Linked DNA regions of Amycolatopsis sp. NBC_01488. The protein of the gene in region 2 interacts with the protein of the main gene of each other region in a pairwise test. Links are inferred from orthologs where the notes say so. Each region holds a gene or a part of one and is shown on either strand. Other genes may lie near its edges. The genes, in order: nth and aceE.

What was found.
Region 1: the proteins of aceE (region 2) and nth interact in binary tests that used the Escherichia coli proteins (3 or more experiments, as listed by UniProt). The link is inferred for Amycolatopsis sp. NBC_01488 from one-to-one orthologs.

Annotation. Positions count from the first base shown.
Region 1 is NZ_CP109434.1:2,903,645-2,912,865, reverse strand. Bases 3,754-6,622 are described here. They hold nth (endonuclease III), read right to left. Parts: upstream 5,596-6,622; coding sequence 4,912-5,595; downstream 3,754-4,911. Other genes in these bases: OG738_RS14100 (Crp/Fnr family transcriptional regulator), read left to right, coding at 6,226-6,622; OG738_RS14105 (hypothetical protein), read left to right, coding at 5,823-6,074; OG738_RS14115 (TlpA family protein disulfide reductase), read right to left, coding at 4,307-4,915; OG738_RS14120 (NUDIX hydrolase), read right to left, coding at 3,754-4,310. Also shown: OG738_RS14140 (alpha/beta fold hydrolase), read left to right, coding at 1-350; OG738_RS14135 (FAD-dependent monooxygenase), read right to left, coding at 343-1,431; OG738_RS14130 (GntR family transcriptional regulator), read left to right, coding at 1,542-2,426; OG738_RS14125 (MarP family serine protease), read right to left, coding at 2,423-3,607; more of OG738_RS14120, read right to left, coding at 3,612-3,753; more of OG738_RS14100, read left to right, coding at 6,623-6,900; OG738_RS14095 (MFS transporter), read left to right, coding at 7,303-8,562; OG738_RS14090 (DNA polymerase III subunit beta), read left to right, coding at 8,600-9,221. UniProt on the Escherichia coli protein: DNA repair enzyme that has both DNA N-glycosylase activity and AP-lyase activity. The DNA N-glycosylase activity releases various damaged pyrimidines from DNA by cleaving the N-glycosidic bond, leaving an AP (apurinic/apyrimidinic) site.
Region 2 is NZ_CP109434.1:27,042-36,789, reverse strand. The notes cover bases 3,356-6,751. They hold aceE (pyruvate dehydrogenase (acetyl-transferring), homodimeric type), read right to left. Parts: upstream 6,352-6,751; coding sequence 3,556-6,351; downstream 3,356-3,555. Other genes in these bases: OG738_RS00135 (alpha-hydroxy acid oxidase), read right to left, coding at 3,356-3,458. In the rest of the region: OG738_RS00145 (nicotinamide mononucleotide transporter family protein), read left to right, coding at 1-365; OG738_RS00140 (L-lactate permease), read right to left, coding at 346-1,956; more of OG738_RS00135, read right to left, coding at 2,247-3,355; OG738_RS00125 (DUF3052 domain-containing protein), read left to right, coding at 6,777-7,208; OG738_RS00120 (peroxiredoxin), read left to right, coding at 7,281-7,742; OG738_RS00110 (MFS transporter), read right to left, coding at 7,816-9,270; OG738_RS00105 (hypothetical protein), read left to right, coding at 9,417-9,748. UniProt on the Escherichia coli protein: Component of the pyruvate dehydrogenase (PDH) complex, that catalyzes the overall conversion of pyruvate to acetyl-CoA and CO(2).

The DNA.
Region 1 (9,221 bases), 2.9 Mb from region 2 along the record:
GCCGGTGGCGGTCCACTTCGGACTTCGCCGACAGCGTCGAGGAGTTCCGGCACGCCATGCTCGTGCCCGGCGTCGCGCACAGCGCGCTCGAGTACTACCGCTGGGCGTTCCGCGCGCAGTTCCGCGGCGAAGGCCGCCGGTTCACCGACGCCGTCGGCACCCGGGTCACGGCGCCGACGCTGCAGCTGCACGGCGCCGACGACACCTGCATCCTGCCCGAGACGGCGACGTCGTCGGTGCGCTGGGCGGGCCCGCACGCCGAGCCGGAAATCTGGCCGGGCGTCGGGCACTTCCCGCACCTCGAGGCGCCGGACCGCACGTCGGCGGCGTTGGTCGGCTTCCTCAAGTGAGGTCGATGGCGTTCTTCGCCCGCGCGACCGACTCCTCCACCGGGCCGCCCGTCGGGTTCTCCGTGGCCAGCGCCTGGTTGAGCGCGACGAACGGCCGCATCCGCCGCTCGTACGCCGTGAAAGCCGCTTCGTGCTCCGCACGGCCCAGCTCTTGCGCGAGGACGTAAGCGCCGACGAGCGCGAGGCTCGTCCCCTGGCCGGATAGCGCGGACGCGCAGTAGCCCGCGTCGCCCAGCAGCACGACCCGGCCCGCCGACCAGCGGTCCAGGTGGATCTGGGCCATCGCGTCGAAGTAGAAGACGTCCGCGGCGGCCATCGCCTCCAGCAGCTTCGGCACCTCCCAGCCGACCCCGGCCAGCCGCTCGGCGACGAGCCGCTTCTGCTCCGGAACGGTCAGCCGCGGCAAGGGTTCCGAGCGGAAGCCCAGGGTCACGCGCAACTCGGTGTTGTCCCGCACCGGGTAGATCGCGCCGCCGGTCTCCTCGTGCCGGAACCAGACCTGCCAGTCCTCGAGGCCCAGGAAGTTCGGCGCCGGGAAGATCGCCAGGTACTGGCCGAGGTGGCCGGCGAACCGCTCCTCCGGTCCGAAGGCCAACCGCCGCACCGCCGAGTGCAGGCCGTCCGCGCCGACGACGAGGTCGAACGTCCGGAAGCCGGCGTGCTCGAACTCGACGCGCACGCCGTGCGCCTCCTGCGTCAACGCCGTGATCGAGTCGCCGAAGACGTGTTCGACGTCGGTCGCCTCGTGCAGGATCGCCACGACGTCGTCGCGCAGGATCTCGAAGTCGTCGCTGTCGAGCCGTCCACTGCTGTAGGTGAACTCTTCGGACCGGAACAGCTCCTGCCCGGCCCCGTCCACCACGGACATCCCGCGCATCCGGGTGCGCAGCGCGCGCATCCGGTCGCCGAGGCCCATCGCGTCGACGACGTCGAGCGCGACGCCGCGCACGTCGATCGCCTGGCCGCCGGTGCGCGGTCCGGGCGCCCGCTCGACGACGGTCACGGCCCAGCCCGCGCGCGCCAGGAACCAGGCCAGCGTGCCGCCGGCGACACCGGCACCCGAGATCAGGACGTTTCGCATGGTTTCCTCCAGAGTCGTACACTTCCTGCGATCACTCTGGAGTTCCGGCAGTTCATCAGCAAAATCTGTGCTAGCACAGATGAGCATCTGTACTAGCACAGGAGGTAGCCGTGAAGTACCTGGCGATCGCCGAAGAGCTGCGGGGCCGGATCACGCGCGGCGAGCTCTCACCGGGCGCGCGGGTTCCCTCGACCCGGCGGCTGGCGACCGACCACGGCGTCGCGATGGCGACCGCGGCGAAGGCGCTGACCCTGCTGAACCAGGAAGGGCTGGTGCACGCCGAACCGCGGTCCGGCACGATCGTCAGCGGCCGGGACCGCCGTGGTGGTGGCCAGCGGGGGCTGACCCGCGAGCGGATCGTGCGGACGGCGATCGCCATCGCCGACACCGAGGGGCTCGGCGCGCTGTCCATGCGCGGGGTCGCCGCCCGCCTCGGCGTCGCGGCGATGGCGCCGTACCGGTACGTGCGGGGCAAGGACGAGCTGGTGCTGCTCATGGCCGACGCCGCGTTCGGCGAACGCGGCTACCCGGCCGAGCCGTCCGGCGACTGGCGTGACCGGCTGACGCTCGGCGGCCGCACGCTCTGGTCGCTCTTCCGGCGCCACCCGTGGCTGGCGCAGCTCGGGCCGGTCACCCGGCCGCTGCCGCTGCGCAACCTCGCCACGCACGGCGAATGGGCGCTCTCGGCGCTGTCCGAGCTGGACGTCGACGCGGCGACGCTGTGCGACTTGCACGTCCTGTTCTTCAGCCACGTCCAGGGGATGGCGGTCCACCTGGAGCGCGAGCAGAGCGCGCTGGCGTCGTCCGGGCTGACCGAAGAGGACTGGATGGACCACCAGGGCCCCGCCGTGGCGGCGATGGCGGCCGGGCACCCGACGTTCGCCAAGATGCTCGCCGAGCTGACCGAGACCGGCTACGACCTCGTCCTCGACGACATCTTCGAGTCGGGCATGCGGGCCCTGCTCGACGGTCTCGCGCTGCGCTTCGGGCGTTAAGCCGCGCAGGAGCCGGTGGACACGTTCGTCGACTGCGACGGCGCCGCGTCGACCTCGGCCCGCACCTGCTCGGCCGTGAGGGTGAAGCCCGTCTCCGGGTCCTCGACCGCCGCGCCGAACACGACGCCGATGACCTGCCCGTCCGGGGTCACCATCGGGCCGCCGGAGTTGCCGCTGCGGATCTCCGCGCGGACGGTGAAGACGTCCCGCTGCACGGTGTTGGCGTCGTAGATGTCCGGGCCGCGCAGGTTGATCCGGCCGCGCACGCGGGCCGGCGTCGCCCGGTACGGGCCGTCGAGCGGGTAGCCGAGCACGATCGCGCTGTCGCCCGCCTTCGCCGTCTCGCCCGCGAACTGCAGGGCCGGCGCGCGCAGCCGCGGCACGGCGAGCACCGCGATGTCGACCTCCGGGTCGAAGTACACGACGCGCGCCGGGTAGTCGCCCTGCGTCGTCTCGATGCCGACGGTGTCGGTGCCCGCGACGACGTGCGCGTTCGTCAGCACCCGCTGCGGCGCGATCACGAACCCGCTGCCCTCGAGCGACCGCGAGCACGAGCTGGCGCTGCCGCGGATCTTGACGACGCTGCCGTGCAGCGCCTGGACGGTCCCGCTGCTCTGCAGCGTGGGATCGGGCGGCGAGGTGTCGGCCGTCGGGGCCTTCTGGAACGGGTCCACGATCGACGGAAAGCCGGACGCGTCGAGCAGCTTGCGCAGCTGGCTCGGGAAGCCCTGCGCGGCCTCCGGCATGGCGTCGTTGACCTTGCCGAGGATCACCGAGCCGTTGATCGCCTTGGCCAGCCCGGGCAGCCCGGACACGGTGGTCAGCGGCGTCGCGATCAGCCACGCCACGACGAACACGACCAGGGCCTGCACGATCGCGCCGAGCGTCTTGTCGATGCCGGACAGCTTGTCCGGGTTGATCTTCTGGCGCAGCCGCCGACCGGTGTAGACGCCGATCGCCTCGCCGAAGGCGACCAGGAACACCACGGTCGCGACCGCGAAGGCGACCTTCCACACCGGGTCGTCGAAGAACGAGACGACGACCGGCGCGAGCTTGATCCCGGCGAGCGCGCCGAGCACGACACCCACGAGCGACGGCAGCGCGATGATCACGCCCTGGTACGCGCCGGACACCGCCGCCAGCACGGCCAGCAGCAGGACCAGCACATCGACCCAGTTCACGTCGTCACCCCTCACCCGCGATACGTGCCTGGTACGCGGCCAGCGCCTCGTCGAGGTCCCGGACGTCGCCCGAGTCCCATTCGCGCTCCCAGCCTCCCAGGCCGAGGAGGACGGACAGCAACCCGGCGGTGAACCCCCACACGAACAGGCCGGAGACCTCGAAGGCCGGCCCCTTCCACGGCGCGCCGGCCTTCTGGACCATGAACCGGTTGGCCGGGTCGACCAGGTCGGCGATGGCGACGCGCGCGACGGACGCCGTCTCGCCCGGGTCCACGGCGTGCACCGGCGACGGCTCGGCCCAGTGCGCCAGCACCGGCGTCACCGCGAACTTCGACACCGGGACGAACAGCTCCGGCAGCACGGCCACCGGACGCACGCCGGCCGGGACGACGCCGGTCTCCTCCTCGGCCTCGCGCAGCGCGGTGCCGATCGGGCCGCCGTCGCCGTCCTCGGCGCCGCCGCCGGGGAACGCGACCTGCCCGGCGTGCGAGCCCAGCGTGTCGGCGCGGCGCTGCAGCAGGACGTCGGGCTCACCGTCGGCTTCGCGCTCGCCGAAGAGGATGAGCACCGCGGCCGGCCGCGTGTAGGCGTCCTCGGGCGGGCTGAACCGGGTGAACGTCTTCGAATCGACCTCGGCGCTGACCTTGACCAGCGGCCGGAGCCACTCGGGGACGGACTCCGGCTCGACCAGCGGTCCGATCATGAAGCCCCTCCCACTGCCGCGCGCACCTGGTCAGTGTTCCCGAACGTGCGGGGATTCGCGATGAACCGCACCTCGCCCGCGGCGGTGACCAGGTAGGACGCCGGCAGCGACGACGGCACCTTCAGGGCCGTGCGGACGGGCCCGGTCGGCCCGTCGCCGTCGAAGACCGACGGTAGGTGCACGCCCAGTTGGGCGAGCAGGTTCAAGCCGTCCTTCGCCGGGCTCTGGACCTGGACGCCGAGCACGCGCACGGCACCCGGCTGCTTCGCGTACTCCTGGAGCACGGGCAGCTCGGTCCGGCACGGCTCGCACCAGGACGCCCACACGTTGACCAGCGCCGGAGCACCCGCGAGCGCACGGCCGACATCGACGCTGGAGCCGTCGCCGAGGCAGTCCGCCTTGACGCCGTCGAGCTGCTTCACCGGCTGCGCGGGGCCGGCCGCGGGGCACGGCTGGAGGGCCGCCGCCGACCGAGCTGGCGCCAGGGCGGCGGAGTCTTCGGACGGCTTCGCGGCGCTGTCGCCACCCCCGCGGGGCAGCAGCGCGACGATGAGCGCCACCGCCAGCACGGCGGCGGCCAGCGCCCATTTGGTGACGGTCGTCACCGGGGCGCCGCCAGCGCCAGGATGTGGTCCTTTTCGACGCCTTTGACCAGCTTCGCGGCTTCGTCGAACCCGGTCGGGCCGGTGCCGTAGGACGGGCAGTCCTTGGCCAGCGGGCACGCGCCGCAGGCCGGCTTCTTGGCGTGGCAGACGCGCCGGCCGTGGAAGATCACCCGGTGGGAGAGCATCGTCCACTCCTTGCGCGGGATCAGCTCGCCGACCGCGTGCTCGACCTTGACCGGGTCGTCTTCGGCCGTCCAGCCCCAGCGGCGGACCAAGCGGCCGAAGTGGGTGTCGACGGTGATGCCCGGGACGTCGAAGGCGTTCCCGAGCACGACGTTGGCGGTCTTGCGGCCGACGCCGGGCAGCGTGACGAGGTCGTCGAGCTTGGCCGGGACCTCGCCGTCGAAGCGCTCGACCAGCGCCGCGCCGAGGCCCATCACGGAGTTCGCCTTGGCCCGGTAGAAGCCGGTGCTGCGGAGGTATTCCTCCAGCTCGGCGCGGTCGGCGCCCGCGTAGTCGGCGGCGGTCCGGTAGCGCTTGAACAGCGCGGGCGTGACGAGGTTCACCCGGACGTCGGTGGTCTGCGCGGACAGCACGACCGCGACCAGCAGTTCCAGCGGAGTGGTGAAGTCGAGCTCGCAGTGGGCGTCGGGATACACGTCGTCGAGGCAACGCTTCATCCGCCTGGCGCGTCTCACCAGAGCTAACCGGCTTTCACCCGCGCCCGCACGGGGGGCGTTCGTGGTGGCAGGTGGCACCCCGATAGCCTACGGGCGCCGTCGGACGAGCCGGTCAGTGCACCGGTGGACGACCGACACGCCAGAGCACCACCTCGGCGCAGTTTTCCGGCCGCCATGAGCGAGGATCTGGAGTAGATGCTTTTCACTGAGTGTTTCGGGGTCCTGTCATGACCGTCTGGTTCGTCATCCTGGTCCCCCTGGTGATCATGTTCTTCGCGCTGTTCATGGAGCGCGTGGAAAGCCGGCTCAAGCACGTCGCGGTGCAGGAGAACGAGGTCGAAGAGTTCCTCGAGCAGGCGCAGCCCAACGAGGTCAGGGCGCTCTACGGGCACGGCATCGGCCGCGCGCTGGAGCTGTTCCGGCTGCGTAGGCTGGGCGGACGGGCGGCCAGGCTACGCGCGCGGCGCGTGCGGAGTTAGGCTCCACGTTCGAACGAGATCATCTGGCGGGCGCGCGCGTCCGGCAGGCGATCTCGCGAGTACGCCCTAGACTGACGCGCAAGTGATCGGCGTCACGCTCTTCCAGCTCATGAGGAGGGCGTGAACGTTTCTCGACGAGGAGGCACCCGAGGTGGACGAAACCCTGGCCCGTGCGGGCATTTTCCAGGGTGTGGAGCCGGCAGCGGCGGAGGCGCTGGCCCAGACGCTGGAATCTGTTGAGTTCCCCCGCGGCCATGTCATCTTCAACGAGGGTGAACCCGGCGACAAGCTGTACATCATCCAGTCCGGCAAGGTGAAGATCGGCCGCAAGTCGCCGGACGGCCGCGAGAACCTGCTGGGCATCTTCGGCCCGTCGGACATGTTCGGCGAGCTGTCCATCTTCGACCCCGGCCCCCGGACGTCGAGCGCGACCACGGTCACCGAGGTCCGCGCGGTCACCATGGACCGCCCGGCGCTGCGGCAGTGGATCTCGACCCGCCCGGAGATCGCCGAGCAGCTGCTGCGCGTGGTCGCGCGCCGCCTGCGCCGGACGAACAACATGGTCGCGGAACTGATCTTCACCGACGTCCCGGGCCGCGTGGCGCGGGCGCTGCTGCAGCTCGCCCAGCGGTTCGGCAGCCAGGAGGCGGGCCTGCTGCGGGTCACGCACGACCTGACGCAGGAAGAGATCGCCCAGTACGTCGGCGCCTCGCGCGAGACCGTCAACAAGGCGCTCGCCGACTTCGCCCACCGCGGCTGGCTGCGGCTCGAGGGCAAGAGCGTGCTGATCCTGGACCCGGAGCGTCTGGCTCGCCGCGCTCGCTGAGTCTTTTCATGCAGAAGGCCCCCTCACCGAGGTGAGGGGGCCTTCTGCATGTCTTCCGCGACGAACAAAGAGCCGGGCGCCACCCCCGACGTGGCGCACCGGCTCCCTGTTCGTCGCGCGGACCATCCCCCGACGATCCGCGCTCCCCGCCCTCCGGACCAGGCCCCGACCCATATGCCGGAGGGAGCTGGGTTGTGTGCTGTTGTTCAACCATCACGGCCCATACCCACGAATTCAAGGCCATTCACTCTCAAGGACGCCGTCCCCGTCGTTTCGTTGCACGAGTTCACGGAGAATAGCGTGAGTGTTACCCGATCGAGACATCCCGTGGGCCGCCCCATCGTCGCTGGTGACGCATCTGACCGGTAAATAACTGGTACTCACGTACCACTCTGCGGCACACTGGTACACGTGTCCCAGTCTGAAGGTCGTACGTCTCTGGCCGACTACCGCAGCGCGCTGACGACCCGCGCGGCCCGGCGGCCCGCCGTCGCGTCCGTGCTCGCCCGCCTGCCGATCGCCATGATCGGCATCTCCGCGCTGCTCTACGTCCAGCGCGAGACCGGATCCTTCGCCGCGGCCGGGCTGGTCTCGGCCGGCTCGCTCGTCGGCGTCTCGGTGGGCGCGGTGATCCAGGGCAGGCTGATCGACCGCTTCGGCCCCACCCGGCCGTTGCTCGCCGTCTCGGCGCTGCTGGCGCTGTCGATGGCCGCGCTGGTCACGGTGATCGAGTCGCACGCCCCGACGACGGTGCTGGTCGCGTTCGCGGCGGTCACCGGCCTGTCGGAGCCGATGGTCGGCTCGGCGTCCCGTGCGCTCTGGACCCGCCTGCTGCCGCCGGGCGGCGCGCGCAACGCGGCGTTCTCGTACGAGGCGATCAGCATGGAGGTGTTCTTCATCCTCGGTCCCGGCCTCGCCGGGGTGCTGGTGCTGGCCCCGTGGGCGGGAACCGGCCTGGTGCTGGGCGTGGCGCTGCAGTTCACCGGCGCGGTGCTGTTCGCGCTGAGCCCGGCGGTGCGGGCCTGGGGTCGTTCCCCGGCTTCGGCCGGCTCACTGCTGGGCGCGCTGGCGAGCCCGGGCATGCGGACGCTGGCGCTGGCGGCGCTGGGCTTCGGCGTGGTGATCGGGTTCGTCGAGGTGGCGGTCCCGGCGTCGGCGACCGAAGCGGGTGCGCCTTCGTTCGGCGGGTTGCTGCTCTCGGCGTGGTCGCTGAGCTCGGTGGCGTTCGGCGTGGCTTACAGCCTGCGGCCGTGGCCTCGCCGTCTCGGCCTGCGGTTGCCGGCGCTGCTCGGCGGGTTCGGGGCCTTGGTGGCGTTGCTGGCCTGGCCGTCGTCGTTGTGGGGGCTGGCGCTGATGATGCTGCTGGCGGGGGCGTTGATCACGCCGCAGTCGACCGCGCATTCGTCGGCGATCGAGCTGGTGGCGCCGTCCGGGACCGCCGCCGAGGCGTTCGGGTGGGTGCTGACGGCCGTGACGCTGGGGTTGGCCGCGGGGCAGTCGGTGAGCGGGTACGTCGTGGAGCACGCCGGACCTTCGGCGGCGTTCCTGGCGGCGAGCGTGGCCGGGCTGGTGCTCGCGGTGGTCGTGTGGCTGCTGCGGGGGACGGTCCGGTCGCCCCAGCGGGCCGCGGCGGCTTCGGAGCTGGTCGGCGCCGGCCGGTAGACCGGTTTTGTCGGTGGTCGCCGGTAGCTTGCGAGACATGGACGTCACCGCGCCTGCTCACCGCCTCTCGGCGGCCGTCTCCGCTGCTTCGCGGCTGTTGCCCGCCCGCGCCGGGCTGCGGTTGCGGGCGAGCGCGGCCGGACTGACGGTCGCCGGGAGCGACCCGGACCTCGCCGTCCGGTTCGACTGCCCGGCGACCACCCACGCCGACGGCTCGGTCACCGTCCCCGGTGCACCGCTCGCCGAGACGTTGAAGATGCTCGACACCGACCTCGTGCGCCTGGTCGTCGAAGGCAGCCGCCTGGCCCTGCGGCTGGACAACGCCCGGTTCGCGCTCCCCCTCTTGTCCGCTGAGGCCGGCCCGCCGGTGCCCGATCCACCGCAAGTGTCCGAAGTGGACGGAATGGCGTTCGCATCGGCGCTGCGGATCGTCGCGGGAACGGCGTCGAAGGACGACCCACTGCCGCTGTTCACCGGCGTCCGCGTGCAGGCAGCGGATCGCCTGACGCTGACGGCGTCCGACCGCTACCGGATGGCGGTGGCCCGGCTGCCCCTGCGCACGCCGGGCGCACTGGACGTGCTGGTCCCGGCGACCTTGCTGACCGAGGCGGCCCGCCAGGCGAAGGGCATCGTCGGCCTCCACGCGGGCCCGGGCCGCT
Region 2 (9,748 bases):
GCGTCGTCGTGCGGCAGGGGCGGCTGGTAGAACGGCTCGCCATGCTGGGCGCCTTCCTCGCCGGCACCACCGTGATGGCCCTGGTGCTCGACGCGCTGAACGCCTCCTGGGCACCCTGGCCGGACGCCGCCATCTTCGTCGGCACGCTCGTCGCCTTCGGGGCGCAGGGCGCCGGGCTCGTCGAATTCTGGCTGGTCTGGCTGGTCGTCGACGCGATCGGCGTGCCGCTGCAGATCTCGTCCGGGCTCTACTTCTCGGCCGCGATCTACATCGTCTTCGCCGGGCTGGTCATCCACGGCTGGTGGAGCTGGAACCGCTCCGCGCGCCGCGTCGCCGAGCGTCAGGTCATGGCAGCATCCAGCTGAGCACCGGCGTGCTCTGCCCGAGCACGATCAGGCACATCGCCAGCAGCAGCCCCACGCTCCACGGCAGCACCTTCCGCAGCAGCTTGCCCTCCTCGCCCGGCAGGTTCGCCGCCACGCAGGCGATCGTGAGGTTCTGCGGGGAGACCATCTTGCCGAGCACGCCGCCGGAGCTGTTGGCCGCGGCCAGGAGGTCGGCCGGCAGGCCCGTCTTGTTAGCCGCCGTCACCTGCAGTGCCCCGAACAGCGCGTTCGCCGACGTGTCGGAGCCCGAGACGGCGACGCCGAACCAGCCCAGCACCGGCGAGAGGAACGCCAATCCGGCGCCCGCGGCCGCGATGAACGTGCCGATCGTGGTGGTCTGGCCGGACAGGTTCATCACGTAGGCCAGCGCGAGCACGCCGGTGACGGTGAGGATCGCGAACCGCAGCTCCTTGACCGTCGCCAGCCATTCCCGCACGGTGCCGCTCGCCGACACCGCCAGGATCGCCGCCGTGATGACGCCGGCCAGGAGCACGAGCGTGCCGCCGGTGTTGAGGAACGGCAGCGAGAACGTGTTGCCGGACACCGGTTTCCCGTTCGGCCCGGCGACGTTCAGCCCCGGCCAGTGGAACTTCCAGGTCGCCTTGTCCAGCAGCTTCTTGATCGGCGGCAGCACGGCCAGGGAGAAGATCACGATGATCAGCGCGTAGGGCAGGTAGGCCTTGACGACGTCGTTGCGCGAGTCCGCCTGGGGCGCTTCCTCGGTCGCCGTCCCGCCCATCCCGACGCGGACGGATTCGGGCACCGCACGGCGAGTCTGGGGCAGCGCGACCAGCGCGGCGGCGCCGGCGAGCGCGGCGCCGATGTCGGCCAGCTGCGGCGACACGAAGTTCGACGCGAGGAACTGCACGAGCCCGAACGCGACTCCGCAGACCAGCGCGGGCAGCCAGGTGTCCTTCAGGCCGCGCCTGCCGTCGACGATGATCACCAGCAGCAGCGGCACGACCAGGGCGAGCAACGGCGTCTGGCGGCCGACGATCGAGGAGACCTGCTGCAGCGGCAGGCCGGTGACCTGGGCCAACGTCACGACGGGCGTGCCCATCGCGCCGAACGCGACCGGCGCGGTGTTCGCGACCAGCGCGACGACCGCGGCCTTCACCGGGTGGAAGCCGACGGCGACCAGCATCACGGCGCTGATCGCGACCGGCGCGCCGAACCCGGCGAGGGCTTCCATCAGCGCGCCGAAGCAGAAGGCGATGATCAGCGCCTGGATCCGCGGGTCGTCGGAGATCCGGCCGAACGAGCGGCGCAGGACGTCGAAGTGCCCGGTCCGCACGGTGAGCCGGTAGACCCACAGCGCGTTGACGACGATCCACATGATCGGCCACAGCCCGAACGCGGCGCCCTGCAGCGCGCCGGAGACGGCCTGGACGATCGGCATGCCGTACGCGGCGATCCCGACGACGAGCGCGACGAGCAGCCCGAGCAGGGCGGCGTGGTGCGCCCGCAGCCGGACGACGCCGAGCAGGACGAGGACGGTGGCCAGCGGCAGCACGGCGACGAGCGCCGAGAGGCCCAGCGAACCCAGGGGAGTCACGTCTTGCACGAACACGGCCTGCACGAACACGGGCGACCTCCGTTTTCCACGATGCGAAAACGGCCTTTCGGCGAGTGCCCGAGATCTTCGTCACAAACTGGTCGGTCCGTCAAGAAGCTGAGACCGGTTGGCCCAACGAGTCAGTGCTTCACGGCCGGGCTGCGTGCGGAAAGAGGCATCACGCGTGCCTGGAGAGGCAGCACGCGTGACTGGACGGGCATCACGCGTGACTGGCGCGGCATCGCCGTGATGCCCGCCGGATCACGCGTGATGCCCGTCGTCGTCGACGGCGGCCAGGCGCAGGTCTAACGCAGGGTCGCGTGCGACGGCGTGAGGTCCTTCAGCGTCCGGACGCCGAGCAGCTGCATGGTGCGGACCATCTCCGTGCGCAGGATGTCGACGCACCGCTGGACGCCGCGCTCGCCGCCGGCCATCAGGCCGTAGAGGAACGCGCGGCCGATCAGCACGGCGTCCGCGCCGCGCGCGATCGCCGCGACGATGTCGCCGCCGGACAGGATGCCCGTGTCGATCCAGACCTCGGCGCCGCCCTGGATCTCGTCCAGTACCGCCGGCAGCAGCTCCAGGGGCGTCGGGGCGCGGTCGAGCTGGCGGCCGCCGTGGTTGGACAGCAGCACCGCGTCCGCGCCGTGCTTCACGACGTCGCGGGCGTCGTCGACGTTCTGCACGCCCTTGACCACGAGCTTCCCGGGCCAGGTCTGGCGCACCCAGTCCAGGTCGTCGAAGTTCAGCGTGGGGTCGAACAGCTTGTTCAGCAGCTCCGCGACCGTGCCGTCGAAGTGACTGAGCGACGCGAACTGCAGCGGCTCGGTGGTGAGCAGGTTGAACCACCACGCCGGGTGCGTCGCGCCGTCGAGGAACGTCTTGAGCGTCAACGCGGGCGGGATCGTCAGGCCGTTGCGGACGTCGCGCAGGCGCGCGCCGCCGACCGGGGTGTCCACGGTCAGCATCAGCGTGTCGTAGCCCGCCGCCCACGCGCGATTCATCAGATCTTCGCCCGCGCCGTGGTCGCGCCAGACGTAGAGCTGGAACCACTTGCGCGCTTCGGGTGCCGCCGCGGCGAGGTCCTCGATCGACGTCGTCGCCATCGTCGAGAGGCCCATCGGGATGCCGTTGCGCTGCGCGACGCGGCCGACGGCGGCCTCGCCCTCGTGGTTCATCATCCGCGTGAACCCCGTGGGGGCGAAGGCGAACGGCAGTGCCGACGGCTTCCCGAGGATCTCGCGCGTGGTGTCCACATCGGACACTCCGCGCAGCACGTTCGGGTGGAACTCGATCCGCCGGTAGGCCTGGCGGGCGCGACGCAGGCTGTCTTCCAGCTCGGCCGCGCCGTCGGTGTAGTCGAAGGCCGCCCGCGGGGTCCGCTTGCGGGCGATCATCCGCAGGTCGGCGATGGTGTGCGCGTTCGCGAGCCGCCGGTCGGTCGGGTTCAGCACGATCGGCTTCGGTCGCAGGAGCTGCTTCAGCTCGTCCGGCTTCGGCAGTCGGCGCTTCGTCACCTTCATCAACTCCCTACGACCAATCACGGCAAGCGGGACCCGGCAGACATCGGATGTCTGCCGGGTCCCTTTCTAGCACTGTGCTTCTAACAGCAAGTCACGCGCTGCCGGAATCCGACGTCTGCGGCCCGGCGGCCGCGATGTCGTCGAGCCGGTACTTCGTGGCCGCTTCGAGGACCTTCGCCTGCTCGACCTCGCCGCGCTTGGCGAGGATCGACAGCGCCCCGACGGTGATCGACTCGGCGTCGACCAGGAACTTCCGCCGCGCCGCCGGCCGGGTGTCGGAGAACCCGAAGCCGTCCGTGCCCAGCGTCAGCATGTCGGTCGGCACGTACGGGCGGATCAGGTCCGGTACCGCGCGCATCCAGTCCGACACCGCGACGACCGGCCCGTTCGCGCCCTGCAGCTTCTCGGTCACGAACGGCACCCGCGGCTCGCTGCCGGGGTAGAGCAGGTTGTCGTGGTCGATCTCGACGGCCTCGCGCCGCAGCTCGGTCCACGACGTCGCCGACCACACCGCGGCCCGCACGCCCCAGTCCTCGGCCAGCATCTTCTGCGCCTTGAGCGCGTCCGGCATCGTGACGCCCGAGACGAGGATCTGCACCTCCGGACCGTCGCCCGAGGGCGCGTCGGCGTACTTGTAGAGCCCGCGAAGCAGGCCGTCGACGTCGAGGTTCTCCGGCTCGGCGGGCTGCTGGTACGGCTCGTTGTAGATCGTCATGTAGTAGAAGACGTTCTCGCCGTTGCCGTCCGGGCCGGTCTCGCCGTACATCCGGCGGAGGCCGTCCTTCACGATGTGCGCGATCTCGAACGACCACGACGGGTCGTAGGCCACCGCGGCCGGGTTGGTCGCCGCCAGCAGCAGCGAGTGCCCGTCCGCGTGCTGCAGGCCCTCACCGGTCAGCGTGGTGCGCCCGGCGGTGGCGCCGAGGACGAACCCGCGGGCCATCTGGTCGGCGGCGGCGTAGAGGCCGTCACCGGTCCGCTGGAACCCGAACATCGAGTAGAAGATGTAGATCGGGATCATCGGCTCGCCGTGCGTCGCGTAGGACGTGCCGACGGCGGTGAACGACGCGGTCGAGCCCGCCTCGTTGATGCCCTCGTGCAGCAGCTGGCCCTTCTCGGACTCCTTGTAGGCCAGCATCAGGCTCGCGTCGACCGACGTGTACGTCTGGCCGTGCGGGTTGTAGATCTTGGCCGTCGGGAACATCGAGTCGAGGCCGAAGGTGCGGGCCTCGTCCGGGATGATCGGGACGACGCGCTTGCCGATCTCGGAGTCCTTCGCCAGCTCGCGGACCAGCCGGACGAACGCCATCGTCGTGGCGACCTCCTGCTTGCCGGAACCCTTCCGGATGCCCTCGTAGACCTTGTCGCCGGGCAGGACCAGCGCCTTGGCGGCCTTCGGACGGCGTTCCGGCAGGAAGCCGCCGAGCGCCTTGCGGCGGCCGATCAGGTACTCGATCTCGGGCGAGTTCGCGCCCGGGTGGTAGTACGGCGGCAGCTTCGGGTCGCGCTCGAGCTCCTCGTCGCTGATCGGGATCCGCTGCGAGTCGCGGAACAGCTTGAGGTCGTCGAGGGTGAGCTTCTTCATCTGGTGCGTGGCGTTGCGGCCCTCGAACGCCGGGCCCAGGCCGTAGCCCTTGATCGTGTGGGCCAGGATCACCGTCGGCTGGCCGTGGTGCTCCAGCGCCGACTTGTAGGCCGCGTACACCTTGCGGTAGTCGTGCCCGCCACGCTTGAGGTTCCAGATGTCGGCGTCGGAGAGGTCCTTGACCAGGTCCTTCGTCCGCGGGTCGCGGCCGAAGAAGTGCTCCCGGACGAAGGCGCCGTCGTTGGCCTTGTACGTCTGGTAGTCGCCGTCCGGCGTGACGTTCATCAGGTTGACCAGCGCGCCGTCGCGGTCGGCGTGCAGCAGCGAGTCCCACTCGCGGCCCCAGATCACCTTGATGACGTTCCAGCCGGCGCCGCGGAAGTACGACTCCAGCTCCTGGATGATCTTGCCGTTGCCGCGCACCGGGCCGTCGAGGCGCTGCAGGTTGCAGTTGATCACGAAGGTCAGGTTGTCGAGGCCCTCGCCGGCCGCGACGTGGATCAGGCCGCGCGACTCCGCCTCGTCCATCTCGCCGTCGCCCAGGAACGCCCAGACGTGCTGGTCGTCGGTGTTCTTGATGCCGCGGTCGCGCAGGTAGCGGTTGAACCGCGCCTGGTAGATGGCGTTCATCGGGCCGAGGCCCATCGACACCGTCGGGTTCTCCCAGAACTCCGGCATCAGCCGCGGGTGCGGGTACGACGGCAGGCCGCCGCCCTCACCGGCGTGGCTGTACTCCTGGCGGAAGCCGTCGAGCTGCGACTCCGAGAGCCGGCCCTCGAGGAACGCGCGGGCGTAGATGCCGGGGGAGGCGTGGCCCTGGATGTAGATCTGGTCGCCGCCGCCGGAGTGGTCCTTGCCGCGGAAGAAGTGGTTGAACCCGACTTCGTAGAGCGCGGCGGACGAGGCGTACGTCGAGATGTGCCCGCCGACGCCGACACCCGGACGCTGCGCGCGGTGCACCATGATCGCGGCGTTCCACCGGATGTAGGCCCGGTAGCGGCGCTCGATCTCCTCGTCGCCGGGGAACCAGGGCTCGTTCTCGGTGGGGATGGTGTTGACGTAGTCCGTGGAGGTCAGCGCCGGGACGCCCACGTTGCGTTCCCGGGCGCGCTCCAGGATGCGCAGCATCAGGTACCGGGCCCGCTGCTGACCTCCCCTGGCCAGCGCCTCGTCGAAGGAGTCCAGCCACTCGGCGGTCTCCTCCGGGTCGATGTCGGGCAGGTGCGCCGCCAATCCGTCACGGATGACGCGTACGCGTGCCGGGGTCTCCTTGCCGGAGGCGCCGTCGTTCTGCGGGGCCAAGGGGTCTCCTTGCGAAAAGTTGCAGCCGGTGGTGCTCGTACTCGGGGGTGTACGACTCTCCATCGTCGTCTTCCGTCCCGGCTTCCGCACCGCTACTCAGCGGTAACATCAGCCGACCCGGTCGAGCCACTCCCCGCGCGCGGTGTATCGCGCGCGCGTTTTCTTCTCCCCCACCCTAGGGGACGGCACCCGAAGGGGTGGCAGACCGGTCTCGCGAGGCCCCGAAACGCCGTCAACGCCGCCATGGTGAGCCGGTCGCGGGCCGTATCCTGCGACACGAGTTGTCAAAGATCCGGTGTGGACGGTTGCGCGCGGAGCCGCACCAGTGTTCGCTATCGGCAACCGGGTCGCCGAGTGTGGCGCGGCCGTACCCTCGCAACGGGGGTCGGACGCCACGCTCCGTCGTAGTTGGAGGAGTGAAAGCAGTGGTCGCCGCGGGAGACGCTGATCAGAGCAGCGTCGCCGAGAGGCTCGGCATCAAGCCCGAGATGGTGGTCCAGGAGATCGGCTGGGACGAGGACGTCGACGACGACCTCCGCGCGGCGATCGAGGAGCAGATCGGCGGGGACATCCTCGACGAGGACGCCGACGAGGTCATCGACGTGGTGCTGCTCTGGTGGCGCGAGGACGACGGCGACCTGGGCGACGCGCTCATCGACGCCAGGGGCCCCCTGGAGGAGACCGGCGTGATCTGGGTCCTGACCCCGAAGAACGGGCAGCCGGGGCACGTCGAGCCGAGCGAGATCGCCGAAGCGGTGCCTGCCGTCGGACTGGCCCAGACCGCCAACATGAGCGTCGGCGCGAACTGGATCGGCACCCGCCTGGTCTCGCCGAAGTCGAAGTCGAAGCAGCGCTGAACAGGTCCCGCCCGGCTGACACGATAGGGTTGTCGTCGCAGGCACGTGTCCGTACGGGAGAGGAAACGCGGTATGACCGTCGAGGTCGGTTCTGAGGCCCCTGACTTCACGCTCAACGACTACAACAAGCAGCCCGTGCAGCTGTCGTCCTTCCGGGGCGACAAGCCGGTCCTGCTGGTCTTCTACCCGTTCGCGTTCAGCGGCATCTGCACCGGCGAGCTGTGCCAGCTCCGCGACGAGTTCGCCGACTACGACAACAAGGGCGTCCAGGTCCTGGGCGTCTCGGTCGACACGCCGTTTTCGCTGAAGGCGTGGGCCGAGAAGGAGGGCTACCAGTTCCCGCTGCTGTCCGACTTCTGGCCCCACGGCGAGGTGGCGCAGGCGTACGGCGTCTTCAACGAGCAGGCGGGCCTGGCGGTCCGCGGCACGTTCCTGATCGACACGTCCGGTGTGGTCAGGTTCGCCGAGGTCAACGCGCCGGGCGAGGCGCGTGACCAGCAGGGCTGGAAGAAGGCCGTGGCCGAACTGGCCTGATCTTCGTCGGCGGCGGCTCCCGGCGTGGGGCCGCCGCCGCACGGGCGCATAGCTCAGCGGGAGAGCACTCGGCTTACACCCGAGCGGTCGCAGGTTCGAACCCTGCTGCGCCCACCCTCGTGCGGTTCATCGTCCGCACCAGCACCGCCAATCCCGCGAACAGCACCGCCGCGATCACGCCCGTGACGTTCACGGCCGTCGTGAAGGCTTCCTTCGCCTGGTTCGCCAGTTCCGGGTGGGTGACGTCCGCCGCCAGGGTGGTGCCCGCCGGGAACGCCGCGTGGTACACCGCTGTCGCCGTCAGGCCGATCAGGGCCATGCCCAGTGAGCCGCCCAGGTAGTTGCCCGTGTCCGCCATCGAGGCCGCCGAGCCCGCTCGCTCCGGTGGGACCGCGCCCAGCACCAGGCTGATCCCCAGCGCGAACAGCGGGCCCGTGCCCAGCGTCAGCACCGCGATGCCCACCATGACCAGCCCCACGCCGCCGGTGAAGGCCAGCAGGACGCCGCCGGCTGCCGAGACCACCAGGCCGCCCGCGATCGCCGTGGCCGGGGTCATCCGGCGGGTCAGCGCCGGCGCCGTCATCGTGCCCGCCGCGACGCCCAGGCCCATCGGCGCGAACAGCACCGCCGACGCGAGCGGCGAATACCCCAGGACGCTCTGCAGGTACTGCGTCACGAGCAGTCCGACGCCGGCCATCGCGACCCCGGCGACCACCAGCGCGACCAGCACCGCGGTGAACGGCCGGTTCCGGAACAGGCGCAGGTCCAGCAGCGGCGACGACGTGGTCAGCTGACGGCGGGCGAAGACGGCGCCGAGCGCGGCGCCGACGGCGATCGCGGCGACCGGCACGAGCAGCTGCCCGGTGGTCAGCTGCTTGAGCCCGAACACGATCAGCAGCACGGCGGCCAGCGAAAGCCCGACGCCGGCGAAGTCGAGCCGTCCGGACGCCGGTGCCCGGAACTCCGGCAGCAGGACCGGCCCGGCGATCAGCAGGACACCCATGGCCGGGACGGCGACCAGGAAGACCGAGCCCCACGCGAAGTGCTGCAGCAGGAACCCGGCGAGCACCGGACCGGCCGAGCCGCCCGCGAACTGGCACGTCGCCCAGATCGAGATCGCCTTCCCGCGCTGCTTCTCGTCGCGGAACATGTTGGTGATCAGGGCGAGCGTCGACGGCATCAGCGTCGCCCCGGCGATGCCGAGCGCGCCGCGGGCCACGATGAGCATCGCCGGGCTCGTGGAGAACGCGGCCACGACCGAGGTGACCGCGAAGGCGGCGCCCCCGATCATCAGCAGCCGGCGTCGCCCGATGCGGTCGCCGAGGGTGCCCATGGTGATCACGAACCCGGCCACGACGAAGCCGTAGCTGTCGGTGATCCAGAGCTGCTCGGTGGCGCTCGCCCCGAGGTCGGCGCTCAGTCGCGGCAGTGCGAGGAACAGCGAGGTCATGTCCATCGCGACGAGCAGGGTGGGCAGCACGAGCACCGTCAGCCCCAGCCACTCCCGCCGTCCGGCCGGCTTGTCCATGTCGACTCCTTCTCGGTGGTTGTTCACCTGGGGGTCGGAGCGGGACGAGCCGGCCGGACACGACGAAAGGAGACCTGGGTCACATAAACCGGAACGGCCTGGCACGCGAGTAGTCGGTGACAAGCGCGGACGTGAAGGGGTCATCGATGAATCGGAAGCTGCGCGCACTGTTGGTGGGCCTGGCACTGGCCGGCGGCCTCGTGGTCGCGACCGGCACGGCGAGCGCCGGGCAGGTCGGCGACTCGACGACGTTCGACGTCGGGTACAGCTACGGCACTGCCGGCTCGTTCACCTGGTGGAACCGGGTCACCGAAGTGCAGGGGGACGTCCACATCGCGGATTGGCGGATGAGCGGCGACGCGAACCCGGTCACGATGATCAACATCGTGTTCGACGCCATGAAGGGCTCCACCCGGATCGCGTCGGAGGGCCGCACGGTCACCTTCGACGACTACCCGCACGGGACCCGGTCCATCCA